DNA from 3 places in the Pelorhabdus rhamnosifermentans genome. Region 1 is predicted to be linked to each of the others. Evidence: riboswitches for the same ligand, from Rfam matches in the RefSeq annotation. Region 1 holds a riboswitch; each other region holds the start of a gene.
The links. A riboswitch is a leader RNA that binds a small molecule or an ion and turns the genes downstream of it on or off. The one in region 1 is predicted to bind cyclic di-GMP.
Positions count from the first base shown of each region.

Region 1 (7,581 bases):
TTATTAGCAAAGAAAAACGTTCCTACTCTGGCAGCAGCTGGGTAGGAACGTTTCACATTATCATTAAACTTGAAACTTGCTAACAGCTTCGCGGAGATCCATTGCTAGGTGGGCCAATGCTTGGCTAGATGAAGCGATTTCTTCCATTGATGCGGATTGTTCCTCGGTTGCAGCTGATACTGTCTGTGCTTCTCCAGCTGCTTTTTTGCTTAGTTCATCGATTTTTTTCACTGATCCGACAATTTGTTGACTGCCGATAGCCATCTGCTCAATGGAAGCGGATATTTCCTTCACCTGGCTTGATACATGTGTTATTGCAGTTGCTATTTCTAGAAAGGCTTGTCCGGAAGCATTGACGACTTCTGCGCCTAACTTGACTTCACGAGTACCATCGTTCATGGCTATTACGGCTTTGTCGGTGTCCCCTTGAATTTCACTAATAAGTGTTGCGATTTGTTTAGCCGCTTCTTGCGATTGCTCGGCCAGCTTGCGGACTTCTTCTGCTACTACGGCAAAGCCTCGACCCTGTTCTCCGGCTCTTGCGGCCTCAATGGCAGCGTTGAGCGCTAGTAAATTTGTCTGACCAGCAATACCTGAGATAGTATCGACAATCTGGCCAATTTCCTTCGAGCGTTCCCCTAATTTGGCTACTACTTGGGCAGAGGAGACAACTGTTTGTTCGATATGAGCCATTTGACTGACTGCTTTATCTACGGACTTATTTCCTTCATTAGCCGTATCAGATGCTTGGGCAGATTGTCCAGCTACTTCATTAGCATTGGCAGCGATTTGTTGGATGCTGGCCGACATCTGTTCCACTACCGCAGATGTGTCATTAGCTGCACTTAGTTGTTGATCTGCATTTGTTGCTACTTCAGTAATAGATTCAGCAACCTGGTTAGCAGCTTGTGCTGACTGATCGGCACTAGCGGTCAGTTCCTCTGAAGAAGCCGCCACCTGTTCTGCTGATTCATTGACATTTTTCATAAGTATACGGAGACTGCCTCTCACATCTACCAGAGCATCAGCTAATTGGCCGATTTCATCTTTTCTGATAAATCTTCGCGGCTTATCGCGAAAATCTCCTGCTGCAAATTCTTTGCAAATCAGCACCATGGCATGGAGAGGTTTTGTAATTATTCTAGTAATATAAAACCCACTTAGAATTAATACTACAAAAGATACAAAAATAATTGCTAAGTTAATCTGATTTGCTTTTTCGAAGGATACTTTGTTATTAGCATTTATTTTCTTTGATGCTTCAATAGAATACTTAGAAAGATCATCGCACCTGTTCAGAGCATCTGTTGCTAACGGGTCTACGGCAGAAACATATAATGCATAGGCTTCAGCATTTTTGTTTTGCAAAGCTAATTCCATAACAGCGTTTCTACCCTCTCGAAATTTTTGCATGGTTGTTTTGATTCCGGCTAATTTTTCCTTGGTTTTGTCATCTAAATGTGTCTGTTCAAGTTTTGCCAGATTGTTATTAAAGGAATTTACCCGCTCATCGATAGTTTGCTTTAATTCTTGATTTTTTTTGTCGTCTTTTGTGAGCATCAGTTCCATTACGGCTGAATTGACTTTATTAATATGCGCACTGTTTTCATTTATAAGTGCGACGGGTACTAAGTAGTCTTCGTACATAGTAGTCATTTCGGTGTTTGATTGTTGGAGGTAATGGTACCCCGTATAACCTACAATACTCATAGATAAAAATGCGATAAGAATAAGGATACTTAGTTTTTGAGCTACTTTCATATTATCAAAAAAATTCATGCTATTCCTCCTAGTGGATAATTATAAAAAAATTGCCAGATTGCTTAAAATGACACATGTCAAATAGCAACCTGGCAATCATAAATCCTAGATTTTTAGACCCATAGCTTTGCGTCCTTATCTTTCGATAAGTTTGCTGCAATATAGTATTAATTTCTAAAATAGAAATTCTAAAGGAAAATCATCTATATGGTAATTTTTTTCGACGCTGTTCTACAATAGTCCTCTTCTTCGCAAAACATGAGTCATTTATCCTGTACTGGAGGCAGCTTTTGCGCGTCTGGACTTGTGGTAACACAGAACATTTTTGAATAAAATGGAGAATTTTGAGAAGCCTTTCTTGTTTTGACGTATAAAGCCCATTCTGGTTTATTGCTGGAATAGGCCTTATTACCTGTTTTTTGAAATATATTGCATTTAATATTTTGATCAGCTATAATAAATGCGAGTTAGGGATAATATATTTTTTATTGCGTTGCTGGGGCTGCGCTTTTTCATTTAATGTGATAAGATATTGCAACAAACGCCCTTCGGCTATTTGGCGGGAGGCGGCAGCGGGATTATTATGTGGATACTATTGACAATAAATATAGTTAGCAAACCTTTTGAAAAGGAGGGACGCAAAGCCTTGATCTAAAGATTTAAAATCTATGATTGCCAGGTTGCATGAAAAGTGCAATTTGACAATTTTTTTATTTTATAAGATTAATGAAAATTAAACGCCAGTGTGACGGAAAAATGTTTTTTTAGCCGAAATGATTTTCGAAAGTTGGATTGATTGAATGAGTTTTTTATATAAATTTACATTGTTGCTCGGTAGTTTGGTTATCATGAGTAGTTTCATTCAATTTTTTATTTTTGATAGATTTTTTCTTGCTAATACTGATGATTTGTTATTGACTATTAATGAAAAAGCCGCGAATAATTTTGCTGAACAGATCTTAGCGTATTTTAAAAATATTGAGGCTTCATTAAAAACTATTGCATCTGATCCTAATATCAATCAAGCTATTCTTGATAAAATCAATCAAATTGTTCCAGAAGTAAATGTGATTTCGATACTTGATAAAAATGGAGATGTTATGCTTGTCAGTGGAGTTAAGGACGTTTCAGGTTTGAATTTGTCACAACGTGATTACTTTCAGCGAGCTATTAGAGGGGAAACTTATATTAGTGGTGTATACACGAGTAATCATGGGCGGAAGGTTGTCTCTATTGCGACTCCTATTATTGAAAATGGTAATATTGTTGGTGTAGTTGTTGGGACAGTTTGGCTGCATGAAAATAGTTTGTCATCGATGTTTGACAATAAATCATTTGGTCGTGGGGGATTCATCTCAATTACTGACAGCCAAGGAATTATCGTTTATCATCCGGACAAGGAAAGTATCGGAAAAGGAACTAGTATAGCTGATCACTTGCAAGGAGGTAAAGGCTCGGCTATTATAAAATATACTGGATTAGAACACTATATTGGATATAGTAAGGTTCCCGAATTAAATTGGATTGTTAGCGTGAATACTCCTACTGCTGAGGTAACACGAATCCGAAGGTTGATGATTTACGAAATTCTAGCTATATCGATATTTACTATATTTGTAGTTATTGCTATTGGCACATATACAGTACGGCGATACACGAAGCCACTAGATACATTAGTCGAGGCGTTTAGTTCTGTGAAAAAAGGAAAGTATAAACAAATTATTTCTTATGACTATGCGCCTGAATTTGATGATATGATTCAAGTATATAACAACACCATTAGAAGACTTGAAGAAGTTCATACTACATTAAAGTGGGCTGCAGACATTGATGGATTGACTGGGACTTATAACCGTAGGTCTTTTGACAAAATATTGGAATTGCTTAATGGCGAAGTGCTAGCTCATTCTTTGGATAATCTAGGAATAATGATACTAGACCTTGATAACTACAAACAGCTAAATGATACATATGGTCATTTAGCAGGGGATGATATTTTAAGAGAATTTACCGCGATAACGCAATCAATTGTAGGGATTCGATTTGTATTTCGCTTTGGTGGAGATGAATTCGCAATTATTTTGCGGAATGTCGCCCGGGAAAAAATCATATCTTTGGCAGAAAAAATACGCTTGCAGAGTGAAAAAACATTAAAGGGTTGTACAGTAAGTATAGGCATTGCAACTTATCCTGAAAATGCTGATTCTGTAGATGCATTATTGGATTTCGCCGATAAGGCGCTTTATATTAGCAAAGAAACAAAAAATAGAGTAACAGCATATGTGATCAGCAATTAGCCGAAGAGATTGAGATTTGTGATAGGTTAATGGCCGGCAAGGCAAGCGTATTAGTTTAGTGTAGCCGATCCACTTTTCTAATTTGAGGATAAGTATCTTTAGCTTTACAGAGTTTAGTAGATATAGTTGCGGCATTAAACATAACGTTGTAGGCTTAGGCACATTGCCTAGGCCTACTGTCAGATGTCTCTTATCGGTATCGTTACCTTGACAAACAAGCAAAAATGGATAATAATGAATATATTCATTCACTCGGAAGGCGATTGGAGGCAAACATATGGCGTTATCAAAAAATAGATTTTCAGAGGGCGAGAATGGTTGTCCTCGTAAAATACGTATATCAAAAGAACCAGATCAACGCCGTCGAGAGATTGTTGAAACCGCATTAAAGCTGTTTTCTGAAAAGGGCTATGAAGATACAACCATTCAAGATATTGCTGAAAAAATGAACGTATCCCCCGGTTTATGTTACCGATATTTTAAATCTAAAACAGAAATCTTTGCGGCATCTTCTGAGTATTATGCAAAACAAGCAGTGAAGCAAATGAAAATTCCAATATCACAGGATATACCTGCAATTGAAAAATTCAATCTTGTAATAAATCGCATGCTTGACTTTTCAATAAACCATTATGAATTTGAGTCCAGATATAATGAGGGTTCAGAGATCAGAGCGATTCTTTTAGATTATGTAGCAAATCAATGGATGTCTGTTATGATTCCAATAATAGAACAGGGAATTAAAGAAAATATTTTTTATTGCAGTAATGTACCCAGAACCGCTAAATTTCTAATTACCGGGCTGGTCCACACATTCCATGAAGATATGCCGGTAGATAATGTTCAAGAATATATGTATTCTTTTCTTAATTTTACACAAGATATGGCAGCACGTGTTTTGGGGATGAAAGCAGATTAGTAAAATTACTTTGATATACGAAAGAAAATGTACATGAAAAGTCTTCTGATTTGCATGTGCATTTTTTATTAGAAATTAAGTGAATGAATTCATTCATTGACATTTAAAATAAAACAATATATCATAATGAGTGAATAAATTCATTCATTATGATAAAGGGAGGAAAACGCATGATTTTTAATCAGGAGGAGATATCATTGACAAAATTTAAGGTCAGCAAAACTATTACGACCGATGTTCTGGTCATCGGCGGGGGCGGCGCAGGTGTTTGGGCCGCTGTAGAAGCCAGAAGAGCAGGCGCTGAAGTCGTTATTGTCTCGAAAGGCAAGGTTGGTAACAGCGGAAACACCATCATGATCGGTGGCAGCTATTCCATGGACGGCAACAGCGCTAAAAACGTGTACGGGTTTGAAGGCGGGGACGAAAACCTAACAAAAGAGTTTTTACTAGAACAGATCATCAAGCAGAGCTTCTTCCTTGCCGAACAGGATGTGGCCGAACAGTTTGTGGAGGACTCGCCTGCAGTCGTTTACGAAACCCACGAATGGTGTGACCGCGCCGGACAAAAGCAGATCTTCATGGCACCCGGCGGCTGGTTGCTTTCTGGCAGGAGCATGGGGCGAGGTCTGCTGCAGGGCTTGAAGGAGAATCCGGGTTCCGTTCTAGTCGAAGACGTTATGATTGTTGACCTGCTCAAGAAGAATGGCAAAGTCATCGGCGCGATTGGCGTTAACGTTTACACAGGTGAAATCATCCGATTTGCCGCAAAAGCAGTCGTTTTGGCGACCGGCGGTTATCAGCCGTTTTCCACCAAGAGCACAAACAGCGATATGACCGGTGACGGTATGGCGATGGCTTATCGTGCTGGCGCGGAACTGGCAGACATGGAATTCCATCTTCCATGCCCGACCGCAATGGAACCCGAAGCTTTTAAGGGTTCCCTGTTGCCGTTCATCTACGAGGCTTTTTCGGGATCTCTTCCCTCGATCGACAAGGATGGCAAGCCGATTGAAATCCCGCGCGAGATGGCGGAGGTTGCCGAGGGCAGCGAGCTGGAAAAACTGATTAACACCTTCTACTGGTCGGAAGCAATTGCAAAGGGACGTGGCATGCCCGGCGACACCATGTATTATGATATTTCCGGCCTGAGTGACGAACAGATTAGGGCTACTTTTGAGCGCCTTATCGACACTACGAGTGCATTCTATCGTCCGGGCTTCTATCACGGTGACGACATCCGCGTCTATTGTGACTATGTGCTTGCCAACGGCAAAAAAGTAAAGGTTGGTGCGATTTTTGAGTATACCATGGGCGGAGTCGTCATCAGTAAGAATATGGAAACCACCGTTAAAGGTTTATATGCGGCTGGAGAGGTTGGCAGCGGTGTGTTCGGAGCGTGCCGCGTTGCCGATGCTACCACCGAAATGATTGTTCAAGGCAACAGGGCGGGTAAGAGCGCTGCCGCTTACGCAAAAGCCGCAGTGATCGAAGAGCCGGATGCCGAGCAGATTGACGCCGTCATTGCAAACATGACTGCCCCTTTGGGACGTACCGGCGGCATGGATAGTGCTGAATTCATCCACAAAATCGAGCAGGCTGCCGATTTCGGCTTCGGCATCTGCCGTACTGAAGCAAATATGGTTAAGGCGATTGAACAGATAGATGCACTTCAAAAAGCATTTCCCAGCATCTCGGTGCCCTGTGACAGCCTGCGTTACAATTACGGCTGGATCCGCTCTCTTGAGGCAAAGAACCTGCTGACCTGTACGCTGGCTGGTCTGCGTGCGGCCAATATGCGCAAGGAAAGCCGCGGCTTCCATATACGTCATGACTACAAGGAAGTGGACAACGACAATTGGGCGGTCCGCATCGTCGTCAGCGACGACAAGGGAAAGATGTCTTTCCGTACCCGTAAGGCCAAGGAGACCAAGTATGAGATTCCCACCGGCAAAGAGGTCTCTATCCCCGCTTACATTAAGAACCAGGATCTCAACTTCAAGAATGCCGTTTTCAGCGAATGATTAAAGGAGGACTAAATATGATTATTAAAGTTTACAGATTTGACCCTGGCAGCGGAAAAAAACCTTTTTTCCAAAGCTTTGAGGTTCCGGCCCAACCAGAATGGACGGTCATGGACACGCTTGACTACATCTCACAGCATCACGACAGCTCTCTGGCTTATTATCGCCACAGTGCCTGTGATCACGGTATCTGCTGCTCAAGGTGAATAGTATGCCAACGCTCGCTTGCACGTATACGGTTGGCGACGTTCGCGAACTGCTCCTTGAACCTAAAAACAGCAATATCGTTCGCGATCTTGTGGCTTTGTAAAGGTCGCAACACAACAGTTACAAGACATGTCGAATGTGTCGCGGTGAGGAATAGCAAGGTCTCGCGGCTTCTTATAAATTTAACAAGTGTATAAAAATGTTCTCATAGACGTCGAAAATGGGGGCGATAATATGAAAAGTGCTCCAGCCTGTGAGAATATGGGTCGGAGCACTTTTTGAAGGTGGAAAACCACTGCGGAGAAGTTTAGTATAATTATACGGCTACACGAAATGAAGGGGTTTTTGCGTAGAAGTATGGTAAAAAGCTGTGAGT
Region 1 covers NZ_JAHGVE010000015.1:26,655-34,235, forward strand. The annotation lists gene Ga0466249_RS16650 (methyl-accepting chemotaxis protein) at 64-1,779, opposite strand; cyclic di-GMP riboswitch class I at 1,842-1,927, opposite strand; cyclic di-GMP riboswitch class I at 2,365-2,449, shown strand; gene Ga0466249_RS16655 (sensor domain-containing diguanylate cyclase) at 2,562-4,058, shown strand; gene Ga0466249_RS16660 (TetR/AcrR family transcriptional regulator) at 4,336-4,977, shown strand; gene Ga0466249_RS16665 (FAD-dependent oxidoreductase) at 5,148-6,998, shown strand; gene Ga0466249_RS16670 (2Fe-2S iron-sulfur cluster-binding protein) at 7,016-7,204, shown strand.

Region 2 (7,581 bases), on a different contig from region 1:
TTTATTTCTCATTTTATGACTATACATATTTGCATCAGCGATCTTAAAAACACCATCCAAGCTTTTTTCCCCACCGCTTGTCTTAAGAGCGAAGCCAACGGATAGATAAACAAGATTTTCAGGTTGTATGCTTCTAGTTTTTGCCGCTATAGATACAATTCTCTTGCGAATATTTTTTAGTCCAGATAACGTAGCATTCGTAACTATTATAGCAAACTCATCGCCCCCAATCCTAGCTACAATATCCTCTTTGCGACATGCTTCGGTAATTACATTTGCAGCCTTACAAATCATTTGGTCCCCAAAACTATGCCCGAAAGTATCATTTATCACTTTAAGACAGTCTAAATCACAGACAACAATACCTACTGGACCGTCTTGTGTCTCAAGAAACTCCATTTCCTGTTCAAAAAATGCACGGTTATAAAGTCCTGTTAACGAGTCATGTTGGCCGGCATATTTCAGCTTCTCATTTGCAGTAACCAGTTCGTCGGTCACCGTGTTGATTAGATGTGTTAATGCCTTAAGAACCCCAGAACTTCTTTCGACTATTTTATCTTTAGAAAATTTATAGCTTACGCTGGAATTTTCCTCTCCTCGCGTTACCGTATGTTCCAATACCTTTCCAGCTGTTTCAGCAAGAACTACGACTGTCATCGTAGCATTTAGTACTTGGTTAGTTTTGTTGCTATAATAAAATTCCCCATAAGTAAAAAAGCCGGATGTGTTCGCAATTTCTTGCAGTGGCTCAGTTTCAATCTTACTAAGCTCCTGTAGAAATCCTCTGCGCGACTCACAGGAATAGACAAAAACACTTTCAGCGGGATGTTGCCTAATCTCTTGACAAAGACTGACTGTCGCTTCCGAGATCATCCCAATATCACCAAAACTCAAGCGAACTTTTTCCCCTTCAACTAATTCTGCCACGAAGGAAATTGAATCGTCCTCATAGTAAATATCTGGTGTTCTAGCCAGCAGGGATCCATTTCTATTGACTAAGAGGGGATATTCCACAGCGTTAGAGAAATTACCAATTCTATCTAAGCCTAAATACTTCCGATAAATCTGATAAACAGGTATATTATCAATAGTATACACCCTTAAACCATCAACCTTAGTGACAGTCATTTCTTTGCCAATGGGTTGCCACCCTAAATGGGAATAACAACTAACCTTTAAATTTTCCCCCTCTAGTACAACCCCCACAACACCGTAACTTGTAATTTGTCCGTTACAAGAAACAAAGCAGCCAAGAGCGTTATGACCCGCATTACCACCAGTAACAGGCAAGCCAGGGAATACCGATTCTACCCCTTTTAAAACAGCGGTAGAATTCATCGTCCTTCCTGTAGCAAATAAAATTAATAGCTTCGCCTTACCGCCACCAAGTGTCGAGGCTATTTTACGACCCAAATCGAAATCATTTTGGTTTCCTTTTGGAAAGAATCCTGCTTTAACTACAGTCCGTTTAAAAATCGAAAAAGACAGAACTGTCTTGAGTCCATTCACTTGTCCATTTATAATTTCACCAGATGTCGTTGTACCAAGAATAAGAGCATCGGGAACCAATTCAGCAATTTCTGCTAACAATCGCTTGAAAAATTCTTGGTCACATTGGCCATTGAAAACCTGCACTAGTACAGCGGAGTTCTCGTTAGAACGCAAAATATTTTGATTGTTTCGAACAAATTCTGATAAGCCGTTAAAATCCTCATAAAATGTATTTATTGTTTTCAAACGGATACCCCCTATGTAGGTCGGCTATCATCCGGCTTTTGAAATTGATCTAATCGAAATAAAACAAAAAACCAGACAAATAACGTCTGGTATACCTTTATTTTGACAGCCTGGCAAACATAAATTAAATAATCTTTAACCCCATAACTTTACATCCTCTTCTTTAAAAGGTTCACCCAATTGCAATTATATTTCTAAGTCTGGTATTTCGACAAACTTCGATAAAACCCTCTTTATTTTCGCCTTAGAATTTAAGATTCTAGGTGGGCTTGCCGTCTACCTCCGGACCGGTTCCCACATTAACGACTGCATAACAAGCAAATAGACAATGAAAGCCAGAACTTTTTCTGAATTTTCAATACGAGTCACCCCACAACATAGAATTTTCTTGGAATGACTTTCTTTAGGCAAAATAGTTGGTCCAAACAACGGTAAGTTTTGATCAATTTAGTTTTTACAAACGAGTTACTGTTTCACCGCTTGGCTTAACCTGTTTAGAATGTGCCTTCCGTACTGGTGCCTTGTATTCCTTTGCCGTATCCTTTACTTCCTGAGGAATCACGATGGGATCTACCTTATTATAGTTCGAATAAACGATCTGCATACTCAATGTCGAGTTTGTTAAGAAGTCTTCCATTTTCGCCCGATCTTTTGGATGCACTAGATCTAAAAACAAGTTCGCTCCTTTGCGAATCGGATCTGTCAAATCCATATCCACTTCTGTTACCATTTTTGTTGCCTTATCGATTTTAACAGTATACGTCAAATCGCCGACAGCTAACAAAGCCATCCGCCCGATCGCAGTCATGCTCAATATATCTTTTTCCTGTACATTATTTTCTTTAACAGCCGCAGCAATCGCATCACTGATCTGCATACTATCTAATGTAACATCTATATACTTATAAGCGGGTGTTTCCTTCTGAAGCTTCACAGATTTCATCATCTGCAGCAGATTCACCCAAGCAGCATTTTTTTCATCTGCAGAAAGGTCATTTTTACTCACAGGACTCCACTCAGGAACAATCTGCTTAAACCATTTTTCATTAACCATTGTATAAACGACTAAACCACTAGGGCTTCTTTCAAGATACTGTTTCATGGGAATGGTCATTTCCTTATCCTTCATATCCCGAGTCCAAATACTTATATCACTTTTATAACCCAACGGGTTCGACTGAACATCGCCATTGATTACTGCCTTCATTTGTCCCATTGTCGTATCTGCTTGGACCGTTATATCACAATGCACACTGTTTACTTCCATCATATTTTGGTATACATAGCTCAAATACGCTTTTTCCGGCGACAGCTTCTCAGAGGCAAAAACGAGCGAACTACCCATTGCCATAAACAACAGCCCCCATACTAAAGCCAAACCCCAGTTGATCTTTCGCATAAATCTCATCCCGTCATCAAACTCCCTTTTATAAATTCCACTGCTTTCCATACAGTATTAGTATAGAATAGCCCCCTACGATTTACAATCAATCTTCCCGCAATGGGATAAATGGTCCTATATATTTTTTAACAGCTCTATATTCATAAAAAAATTGGCTAAGATCTCTCCAACTGGGTAAATAATAATTATTTTGTAGCGAGTGGTAATAGCGTCTGTACAATTTTTAACCCTTATGTTATTGGGTGTTGTTTAAAATCCTTATATTTAGCGGGTTGGTGCGTGTATAAATATATATTTTTCCTTTTTTAATTTTTAATTTTAATATATAAATATTACAAAACTGCGAAAGTGTAACATAGTTTTTGTGATTTTTTGTAAAATATTTTGGAAAATCACTATAACCTGTATCCTAGGGAATAATTTCTACAGGGTACTGTGACATGTGACAGTAAATTGTCATTAGTTATCACTGTTTGAACCAGATTTATTCCGGGTGAGTATTTAATAGTATCTATATCAATGGTTTATGAAAAATTCTCTGTAGTTACTGTGGTGACTCTATTGTTTAATTTGATTATTATTTAAAGTGACAGATTGATTTATACCTTAATTTTACTAAATTCATGATATTTTACATAGAAAGACCTCTACGACGAAAACACCGTTTTCGTCATCACCGCTAGGTGATATATTAGAATTATTCTTATTATTAAGGGGGAATTACGATGTACGATAATGTGATGAAATGTCCGAATTGTGGTGCTGATGCACCTTGTGGTGGACAACTTATTAAATGCCAAGACTGTGGTAGTATTTATTGTAGCAATTGTTCAGGTACTGGACATGGTGGTATGTGTCCATATTGCAATAGCAATGAGTCGAAGTCATTTTAATATCCTAGTCAAAATTCTGACTAGGCTCTGATTCACTCAGATATTGCTAGAATCATTGGGCTTTACAGTTTAATAGGAATTTATTACCTAATGATTGGGTGTTACTAGAGGACACTGAGATAAAAATAGAGGGTAACGGATTATTGATTGTCCGCTACCCTCTGTTTTACTTATTTACCCGTAATCTTTTTCAATACGTCATCTGTTATATCTTGTCCACCATAAGCGATAACGCTTTTATCGACAACAACGGTTAATCCTTTGTCCTCAGCTACCGCCTTGATTGCAGCATTTACTTTATCACGAATAGCGTTTATTAGTTCCTGCTGCTTTTGTTGTAAGCCTTGTTGTAACTGTTGGGATAAGGCTTTTTTATCTTGATCGTTCATGTTGGCTGATTTAGCATTAAAATCATCTTGCGCTTGTTTGACTGCTGCTTTGTAGGTTTCATTAGCTTGAGCCATATCTGGATGCTGATTAATTAATTGTTGATAATTTACTACTCCGACTTGAGATGCGTCAGCAGCATAGGTAGTGGTAGGATTTGTAAAAGCTAGTATGCTGAAAAGTACGAAAGCTGATAGAAAGATAGTTTTAAGTTGTTTGGTAAACAATGGACATGCCCCTTTCTATTTTTAGTTATTGGGCGGATTTTTTATGTTCCGTTGAACTCGCTTTTCCATCCACTAATCTCATTTCTTATAACTAATAGCTAAAAATCAAACTTTAGATTTCCATTTTTCCATTCCGAAAGAGTCATCTTTGCGTTAAACGCAGTAAGCCCTCTGGTATCAATTAGCTCTAATAATACTTGCTTAGCACGCTCTGGCTGAACTGGGACTAAACTAATTGCAGTTTCCAACCTAACAAATGTACTTTGGTGTTCCAAAAATGGCATCAACTTTTCTAACCCATATTCGGAATTTGATTTTAATTCTTTTCGTATTTTTTGAATAATCCTTTGTTGTTTATTATACATCTTGGAATCACCCCTCTCTTGCGCATCCTCTCCCTTTATACAAGATTCTAAGTATTCATTTATAATCTTCTCCAAAGGTCTCATACATTGCCTCCCTGATTAAAATGGTGTAAATGTCCACCTTCCAGCTGAATCTTTAGCAACTATACCATAATTTTTTAATATGTTCATTCCATAATCAAATTGTTCCTCAAAACTTTTTGTCGCTAACCAATCTCGTACTGTTAATCCACCTGTCCAGTAAGGTTTTGAAGAATAAAATCCGCTAATAGCGCTATGGACACTATCCTTACCAGACTGCAACGCAATTATGTTTTCTACAGTATTTATCTCTTCTGGATCAAATCCTGCTCTGTTTGCATTCTGTTGAGCTTGCTCTACGATATGATGCCACTGATTTCCTGCACCAGGAGATCCAAGAAAAGCCTTAAACTCTTTGAATGTCTTGAAGCCACCACCGCCAACAGATCCCATAACACTATCCTGGATTTCTTTATTCATTTGTACCTGTTTTTCCACTTCAGCGGCTAATTGTTGTGCATTATCCGGATTGTCTGGATTTATTCCTTGTGCTTTTAAACCCGTTTTCGCAAAATATAGCGCCATTGAATCTACTGGGTTAGGCATTCCGCTTTTCGTCTCGGATGTTTCCACAGTTCCAGAATATGTATCCTCACCCGTTAACGGATCGACTGTCCACTCTGTGTTTCCTACTACACGTACGGGTGGAATAGCAGTATCACCCTTCTCTGTATGCTCAAACCAAGAATTTGAGTCTGGAGAATAATAACGTTTTTCCCCTTCGACCTCACTTGCAGGAACTGGCGTTTTAACTACATTTCCATCTGAATCATGGGATATTACCTTGTACTGTCCATTTTCTTTGATAATGTTACCATCGACTGCTGTTGGATAAATTGTTCGTGGTAGTGAAACTTGTGTTTCCTGTTGACCGCTAGAAGTTGAATAACTTGTACTTAAAGTGCTTTGCGGTATACCATCGAAAGGAAAATAACTAGGTCCATAGGTATTTATTAACCCCCGATAAATATTAGCGGTATCCGTTACTCCTAATATGCTAACAGTCAGCTCGTTAAGAGTAGTATTCAAACCATGGTCTGTACGACTAGTAAGACCTCCCAATGCTCCTAGCAAATATGGATCAATAGCTTCATTTTTGCATGACCAATAGGTTGCCCAGTCGTAATTTACAAGTTGGAGAGTATTATCGTCGTTATATTGACTTAACGCTGCATAGTATGCAACAATTCTTTTCTTTTCCTCCATACTTGTGGCAGCATACAATAATCTCGCCATGTCTTGTTGTTGATAATGCCAGAGCCAATTATACTTCGTCCCACTAAGGGCAGTGGCAGCACCTGTTTGAGCATTACCACCTACTAACTTCGAAACAACAGCTCCAATAGCAGCACTTACCAATTGATGAATTCCCGCGTCTTTGATCTTGGCTAATTCATTCTGTACAGCCTCATTTAATCCAGCACTAGTTGCTCCAGATGTGAAACTACTTCCACCAAGGTCTGACATAATCCCGCCAGCTACTGCATGAAGAAGAATTTTATTATCTCCGCCATCATGCCATGAGTCTGCTCTTGCCATGGCTTCTTTGTATTCCGGTGTTCCCTCTTTATACTTGGCTGCATCATCAAGTGCTTTTTGGTATTGATTTAAAGCCAAATCACCAATCGCTTTATAAGCTTCCTGTCCAAATACTTTCGTTAATTCTTGTTGTTCTTGAACCTTTTTCTTATCGAATATCTTACCTAAAGCATTCAGGGAATCGTTCGTATTACGATTTAAGCTACTTAAATCTGTATTACCTGAACGAACTTCGATTGTACCTTGTGCAATACCAGATTTCGTAGTGCTACTTGCGTTTCCATTAACGGATGTGCTGATGTCTGGTGATACAGATAGATTCTTTTCAGCAACCAATACTTGTTTGCCATTTGCGTCTTTACCACCATCTTTAATATTGGTAACTGTATCCAGATTATACCCCGAACTGCTTGCGCTGTAATCCGCCTTATTTTGTATATCCGAGTGTGTCAGCGTATCCGTAGAGATTTTATTCTTATCCGGCGTAGCATCACTGGCAATGACCGCACCCTTCAGGTCAGTATTCTTGCCTACGTTGATGTCGAAGCCATTCCTACCTGCATAGATGCCTGCCTGTTCCGTTACAGAAGTATAGTTTGAATCTATTTTGCCTTTGCCTGCGGAACCAGTTATATTACCTAGCGGACCGCTGCTAATACTGATTCCGCTATTTTGATTCTTCGAGTTATAGTTATCACTATCCTGCTGGCTGGCTATATTCAAGTCTTTTCCTGCTTTTATTTCTACACGATCACCGTTTACTTTTGATCCCAAGATATTCGTATCTTTTCCTGATTCTATTTTCAGCGTATCTTTTGCTGTGATTACACTTTGCGTATGACTTACTGTTGTCCCATTTTCGATTCCCTGGTTTTTACTTCCTTCTACATAGAAGCCAGCTCCTTGGGCACTCACCTTCACTCCGATTCCGCTTGATTTTCCATCGCTTT
Region 2 covers NZ_JAHGVE010000025.1:45,223-52,803, forward strand. The annotation lists gene Ga0466249_RS21215 (sensor domain-containing diguanylate cyclase) at 1-1,737, opposite strand, end outside; cyclic di-GMP riboswitch class I at 1,839-1,924, opposite strand; gene Ga0466249_RS21220 (DUF6612 family protein) at 2,192-3,136, opposite strand; gene Ga0466249_RS21225 (hypothetical protein) at 3,865-4,032, shown strand; gene Ga0466249_RS21230 (OmpH/Skp family outer membrane protein) at 4,203-4,646, opposite strand; gene Ga0466249_RS21235 (DUF2019 domain-containing protein) at 4,745-5,095, opposite strand; gene Ga0466249_RS21240 (hemagglutinin repeat-containing protein) at 5,111-7,581, opposite strand, start outside.
Region 2: another riboswitch for cyclic di-GMP. It lies ahead of Ga0466249_RS21215 (sensor domain-containing diguanylate cyclase); the one in region 1 lies ahead of Ga0466249_RS16650 (methyl-accepting chemotaxis protein).

Region 3 (7,581 bases), on a different contig from region 1:
CAGCAATATGACTATATCACGGTTGAAGGCAGCGGTGGTATTATTTGCCCCTTGCGGTTAGATGAAAAAGAGCTGATGTTGATCGACATTATTAAGCTTTTGAAACTGGATATAATTGTTGTGGCTTCTGCCGAACTTGGCACAATTAATAGCGTTGTATTAACCATAGACTATGCCAGAAGCAAAGAAATTCTAGTAAAAGGCATTATCTTAAACAAGTATGATAATGGTAATTTTTTACATAGAGACAATAAAAAATCCATCGAACGATTAACAGGTCTGCCCGTCATTACCTGCGTCGCCAATAACGATGAAAATCTCACACTAGATGCAAAAATTCTGTGTGAATGTTATAAGGAGGTCTAACCAATGAATTTAATTGAATTGGATTTAGAACATATCTGGCATCCATGCTCACAAATGAAAGATTACGAAGAACTTCCCCCCATTATTATTGATCATGCCAAAGGAATGTATCTGTATGATATTCATGGCAAGCGTTATGTTGATGTTGTCAGTTCTTGGTGGTGTAATCTATTGGGACACTGTAACGAACGTATTAACACAGCTGTGAAAAAACAGATCGACAAATTGGAACATGTTATATTCGCTAATTTTTCTCATGTTCCCGCTATTACTCTGTGCGATCGGTTGGTGCAGGTTCTCCCTGCGGGACTTACTAAATTTTCTTTTACCGATAACGGGTCTTCAGCAGTTGAAGCCGCTATGAAAATGAGTTTTCAGTATCATTATCAGACAGGCAATAGGCAGAAAAAAAAGTTTATGTCCCTGACCAATGCGTATCATGGTGAAACGGTAGGTGCTTTGTCTGTGGGTGGTGTTGATTTGTATTCCGAGATTTTTAAGCCGATGCTGCTTGATATGATTCATGTGGACGGGCCGGATTGTTATCGATGCCCCTATGGCAAGCAACGTGAAAGCTGCAATGCTGAGTGCTTTGAGGCAGCTGAGAAATGTTTTGCGCAATATGGACATGAGACTTGTGCCTTTTTGGTTGAACCGCTTGTACAGGGGGCAGCAGGCATGAAAATCTATCCGCCCATTTATCTCAAAAAACTTCGCCAAGCTTGTAATCAGCATAACGTTCATCTAATTGACGATGAAATTGCCATGGGTTTTGGCCGAACAGGCAAAATGTTTGCCTGTGACTATGCAGAAATTTCACCTGACATCATGTGTCTTTCCAAAGGGCTGACAGGCGGCTATTTGCCAATGGCATTGGTCGTAACGACCCAAACGATGTATGATGCATTTTATGCAGATTACGGTACGCATAAAGCGTTTATGCATAGCCATACTTATAGTGGTAATCCCTTGGCTTGCTCAGCGGCTGTTGAAGTTTTGGCCATTATGCAGGAAGAAGGCATTTTAACGAAGGCCAATCAAAACGCCGTGTATTTTACTCAGTTGATCTGTGAGAAGTTAAAGGACTATAAGTATGTTGGCGATATCCGCTCGATTGGCCTCATTAATGCCATTGAGTTGGTAGAAGACAAAGAAACGAAGCGCTCCTTTGATGGAAAACGCAGAATAGGCTACCAGATTTATAAAAAGGCTCTGGACAAAGGCGTTGTCCTCAGACCGATAGGAGATGTGCTGTATTTTAATCCTCCATTGACGATTAGCCGTACAGATATGGATTTTGTGGTACAAGTATGTGCGGACTCCATTCAGGAAATTTTAGGCTGATTCATGCTAATCATATAATATTTAACAAAAAATCCTGCAAAAAGCTCTTCAAGACATTTTGCAGGATTTTTTGCATTTTTGGGGTAATTGTTTTAAGGTAGATAAAGGATGAAACAGGGAGGGTAAATATGAAACTAACCGTTTTAGTTGATAATCATACGCTGATTGATAGATATTTTCAGGGCGAGCCCGGTGTATCGTATTTCATTGAGTGTGATGATAGAAAATACTTATTTGATACAGGATATTCGGGTATATTCCTGAGAAATGCCATTAAAATGGGTATTGATTTATTAACGTTAGATGGGGTAGTTATTTCACACGGGCACAATGATCACACATGGGGACTCAACGAATTAGTTAAACTATATTCTGAGGCAATAGCTGAAGGGCATCGATGTAAAAAACCTACCGTCATAGCTCATCCAGATGCATTTTTAGATAAGAATGTGGACGGGCTTGATGTGGGGTCCATGTTTTCTAGCAATCAATTAAAGAAGTCGTTTTCATTAGAGCTTGGGAAACAGTCTCTATGGCTTACTGATAGACTCCTGTTTTTGGGCGAAATCGAAAGAACTAATGCGTTTGAGGCAAGAACCCCAATAGGTAAAACACTGCGGGATGGCATTTGGGAAGATGACTTTGTACTGGATGATTCTGCACTGGTGTATCGGTCTAATCAGGGATTGATTATCATCACAGGATGTTCTCATGCGGGAATTTGCAATATGATTGAATATGCTAAAAAGATATGTCATGAGGAAAGAGTCTATGATGTTATTGGCGGTTTTCACCTGTTAAATCCCTCCCAAGATAAATTAAGTAATACCGTTGAATATCTTGCAAAATGCCAGCCTCACGCTATTTATGCCTGCCATTGTACTGATTTATATTCAAAAATAAGTTTAGCTCAAGCTATGAATGTTAAAGAGATTGGTGTAGGATTAGTATTGGAATATTAATGCATGAGGTTGCTAATCGAAAAAATACTGGTAAGGGATTTGAACACTTATAAGGGAGGTACTTCGGTTGAATGCACTGCAAAAGGTAGCGGCTTTTCTTTTTATCATTGGTTTGGAAAAAGGTAAAAAGATTATGGCCTTAATGGATAGTGATGAACTAAAAAATGTGCTTGCTGAGTTTGGCAAACTGCAGAGACTTTCGCAAAAAATGCAAGAAGGCATTTGGCATGAGTTTGAGCAACAGGGCTATGAAGAAGGGATGAATCCCGTGGAGACACTCTTTGTCTGTAGGCAATTCTTTAATGGCAGCAAAATGAGTGATATGGACAAAAGAAAAACTATCTTATCGAGATTTCACTAGAATAAAAATACTTGGAGGCATAGGAAATGGAAATATTGCCAGAAATAGTGAATCTACTCTTAGAAATTAAAGAGAAAAAACCGTTAGTGCATCATATTACAAATTATGTGACAGTCAATGATTGTGCTAACATGACCTTGGCAATCGGTGCATCTCCTGTTATGGCTGATGATATTGGCGAGGTGGAAGAAATGGTTTCTTTTGCTTCTTCCTTGGTTATTAATATAGGGACTCTAAATGCCCGCAATATTGAGTCAATGATAGTTGCAGGTAAAAGGGCGCGAGAAAAAAGGATTCCCATTGTTTTTGATCCAGTAGGAGTGGGAGCTACAAAATTACGCACAACTACGGCCAAACGAATTATCGAAGAAGTTTGTCCTACAGTCATTCGGGGCAATATGTCAGAGATCAAGATTTTAGCAGGTATGGATGCTGATATCAAAGGTGTTGATTCGGTTTCTGGTGAAGAGGATAGCGAAAAGGTGGCGCAACAGCTAGCTCAAAAACTTGATTGTGTAATCGCTATCACAGGTAAGCGAGATATTATTGCGCAAGGAGATAGAATTTGTCGCATTGATAATGGTCATGTGATCTTATCGCAGGTAACAGGTACAGGATGTATGGCGACTTCTTTGATTGCCTGCTTTTGCGGGATAGCACCCGATCCATTTATTGGGGCGGCCGCCGGCGTGACGGTCATGGGCTTGGCCGGGGAGTTAGCAAAAAAGTCCTTGCAGTCAGGAGAAGGTATTGGGATCTTCAGAGTCCGATTGTTTGATGCTGTTTGGTCCATGACTGAAGAAGACATACGAAAAGGGGGTCGCGTTATTTATGAGCAAAAGTCCCATTAACTATTCGTTATATTTAGTAACAGATAGAGATTTGTTGTACGGGAAAGATATTGTGGCAACAGTGGAACAAGCTATTTTAGGCGGCGTTACGATAGTGCAAATTCGGGAAAAGAGTTTATCCACGCGAGAATTCTTTCAATGTGCTTTATTGTTAAAAGGTATTACTGCAAAATATGGTGTTTCTTTTATAGTGAATGATCGAACTGATATTGCTTTAGCTATCGATGCCGACGGCCTTCATATCGGGCAGGATGATATGCCTTTGTCGGTGGCAAGAAGGTTACTTGGACCTAATAAAATAATTGGTGTATCTGCAGCTACGCTCAAGCAGGCTTTAACGGCTCAAGCGGGCGGTGCAGATTACTTGGGAGTAGGAGCAGTATTTCCTACGACAACAAAAGATGATGCAAGTAATGTAAGTTTGCAAATGTTACAAGAAATAAAGAGACAAGTAAATATTCCTGTTGTGGCTATTGGCGGGATTAATGAGAACAATATTAGTAAGGTAATGGCAACAGGAGTAGATGGTGCCGCAGTGGTATCCGCTATTGTTGCCGCTCGTGATCCCTATGGGTCTGCAAGAAAACTTCGCCAATGAAATATACCGCTATTTTTCTAATTCTAGATAAATAGCGGTTTCGTATTGTTTAGACCTGCAATTTACTTATAGAGATTATAAAATTGCAGTTGTTTAGTATATTTAAGTATTTTATCCATTTTGCAGGGGATTTTAAGTTCTTTGTTGTATTATACCTTAAAATACCTTGTGTATTTTTTTTGTGTTTTATACAAGTATTTTAAATATTATGTGTTGCATTATTATTTGGAGAAGAGGTGAACAAAGAAGTGCGAGGTGTCATCAGTTAACAAGATTCATTTTATATTGAGCAAACTTATTGAAAAATAGGGACGCAAAGCAATGGGTCTAAAGGCAACATGCCTATGACTGCCAGGCTACCAACGAAAAAGTATTGTTGTGGAAGGCAGGCCGAGTGCTTGTTTTTTTTTGATCATGTTAATTTAAAGGAGTATGTTGAGCGTGAAAATCAAAAGTATTCAAATTAAGTTATTAATGATTTTAGTTCCGTTATTTTTGGTGTTCTTGGGACTATTATCACTGAGTAGCTATTATTTTTCCAAGCAATCATTAACTGCCAGTGTCAATGAAACGGCTATGGCTGTAGGAACGGACTATGCCAATCGGGTGCAAGATGATATCGAAGTTTTGCTGGCTCGCCTAGATGGCGTGGCAAATCATCCTGCTTTACGTATAGGCAGTGATAAAGCTCAAATTATGCAAGTTCTACAAGAGGTAAAACAAGCTAATAATGGATTTGACGCACTCATTTTTATTGCTCCTGATGGTATGGGCGTGACTAGTGAAGGAACTATGGCGAATTATGGGGATCGGGATTATTTTAAACAAGCTGTATCCACCAAAAAGGCCGTTGTATCTAATCCTCTTCTGTCAAAATCAACAGGGAAACTGTCCGTGATGTTAGCTGTACCTGTGATGAACAATGGACAAATGACAGGTGTAACTATCGGCACGGTTTCATTGGAACGGCTCACGAATATGATAGGGGATCTAAAATTTCTTGAGACAGGTTATGGCCAGATTTCCGATGCCTCTGGTATGATCATTGCTCATCCCAAGCAGCCTGAACTTGTCGGAAAGTTAAATTTAATTGATAAAAAAATCAATTCTGAGTTGAATTTGCAACAAACGGAATTGGATGATCAACTAATTCAATTAATTAAGACGAGTCAGACAGGCAAACAAGTGAAAGGCAACTATACATTCGTTGATGGTATAGCAAGAGTTGCCGTAGCTACTCCAATCAATTTACCTGGCGGACAGCGCTGGGTCATGATGGTAGCGGCACCGCAGCAGGAAGCTACGCGTGCCACGAGTCATTTAGCATGGCTGATGCTAGGAATTTCCTTGGTATGTTTACTGTTGGCGGCAGGATCCATTGTGATTTTGGCAAAACGTTTTGCAGCTCCGATTACTCGACTGCGCGATGAGTGCTTGCTTTTAGCACAAGGCGATTTGCGTGAAAGAAAAATGCATATTACATCAGTGGATGAAATAGGCCAATTGGCACAAGGGTTTCGGGCTATGCAGAGAAATTTACGAGATCTTGTGGCAAAAATGAGTGCTCAATCAGAACATTTGGCGGCATCAAGCGAAGAATTGACAGCAAGTTCAGATCAATCGTCTCAGGCTGTTAATCAAGTCGCCGCTTCGATTACAGAAGTTGCGGCCGGAGCTAGCGAACAATTGGTGGTTGCCAATGAAACTGCTAGTGTAGTGGAAAAAATGACTGCTCATATTCAGCATGTTGCGGCAACAAGCAGTCAGGTAGCCGATCGTTCGGAGCAAGCTGCTGATAAAGCTGGTCAAGGCAGTGAATCTGTTAATGAAGCAGTAAACCAGATGGCACAAATTGAAGAAACCGTGAATACTTCGGCGAAGGTCGTAGCGGAACTTGGCGAAAAATCAAAAGAAATTGGTCAAATTGTAGCTACGATTTCCGGAATTGCCGGACAGACGAACTTGTTAGCGTTAAATGCTGCTATCGAAGCGGCACGTGCCGGTGAACAAGGCAAAGGTTTTGCCGTCGTGGCTGAAGAAGTCCGCAAATTAGCTGAGCAGTCACAAGCCGCCACAGAACAGATTTCATCTCTGATCGGTGGGATACAGGGAGAGACGGATAAAGCGGTTGCATCTATGGATGCCGGAACTCGGGAAGTCAAACGTGGAGCAGAAGTGGTCAATTTCGCTGGTCAGGCCTTCCAGGAAATTGTGACGCTCGTAGCGCAAGTATCTGAGCAGGTTAAGGAAAATTCTGCAGCTATTAATGAATTGGCAACAGCAAGTGAGAAAATTGTAAAAACAGTAGAAAAAATTGATCGGTTAAGTAAAAAAGCAGCGGGAGAAGCACAAACCGTATCGGCGGCTACTGAGGAACAATCAGCAGCTATGGAAGAAATTGCTTCATCTAGCCAAAGTTTAGCGAATCTTGCCATAGAGTTGCAAGAAGCAATTCGCAAATTTAGTATTTAAGTGCTGATAGAAAATAGTCCTTGTCCACAAAAATGGATAAGGACTATTTTTATTGACAAGCAGGGTCAGAGAAAGCTATAGTAATTATATACTACATTTGTAATCCTAGGAAGTGAAATTCATGAAAAAATTACCACAAATCTCTGATACGGAATGGCAAGTCATGAAAATATTATGGTCTAGCGCACCCATTACCGCTAATGAAGTTATTAAGAAATTTGATGGCGTTATGTCGTGGAAACCAAAGACAATTAAAACGCTGCTTGGGCGACTGGTCAAGAAACAGGCCATTGCGTTTAATAAGGATGGCCGGACATACGTTTATTACCCTCTCGTCGCAGAGGATGAGTGTGTAAAAGCGGAAAGTCAGTCTTTTTTAGAAAAGGTATTTTCTGGTGCCTTAAATGTGATGTTTGCTAATTTTCTGGAAGAAAAAGAATTATCAAGAGAAGAGATAGAGGAATTAAAGCGTATTCTAGATCAAAAGAAAAAATAAGGGAGAGCTCTTCATGGAACTGTATTCCTTTATTTCCTGGCTGCTATACTCTTCGCTCATGGGAAGCATTCTTATAGGGTTGATCATAGTCGTTCGCTGGGTGTTTGCAAACAGGATGAGTGCTAATTGGC
Region 3 covers NZ_JAHGVE010000023.1:17,651-25,231, forward strand. The annotation lists gene bioD (dethiobiotin synthase) at 1-366, shown strand, start outside; gene bioA (adenosylmethionine--8-amino-7-oxononanoate transaminase) at 370-1,710, shown strand; gene Ga0466249_RS20370 (MBL fold metallo-hydrolase) at 1,839-2,672, shown strand; gene Ga0466249_RS20375 (hypothetical protein) at 2,740-3,033, shown strand; gene thiM (hydroxyethylthiazole kinase) at 3,060-3,884, shown strand; gene thiE (thiamine phosphate synthase) at 3,865-4,482, shown strand; cyclic di-GMP riboswitch class I at 4,761-4,846, shown strand; gene Ga0466249_RS20390 (methyl-accepting chemotaxis protein) at 4,924-6,954, shown strand; gene Ga0466249_RS20395 (BlaI/MecI/CopY family transcriptional regulator) at 7,076-7,450, shown strand; gene Ga0466249_RS20400 (BlaR1 family beta-lactam sensor/signal transducer) at 7,464-7,581, shown strand, end outside.
Region 3: another riboswitch for cyclic di-GMP. It lies ahead of Ga0466249_RS20390 (methyl-accepting chemotaxis protein); the one in region 1 lies ahead of Ga0466249_RS16650 (methyl-accepting chemotaxis protein).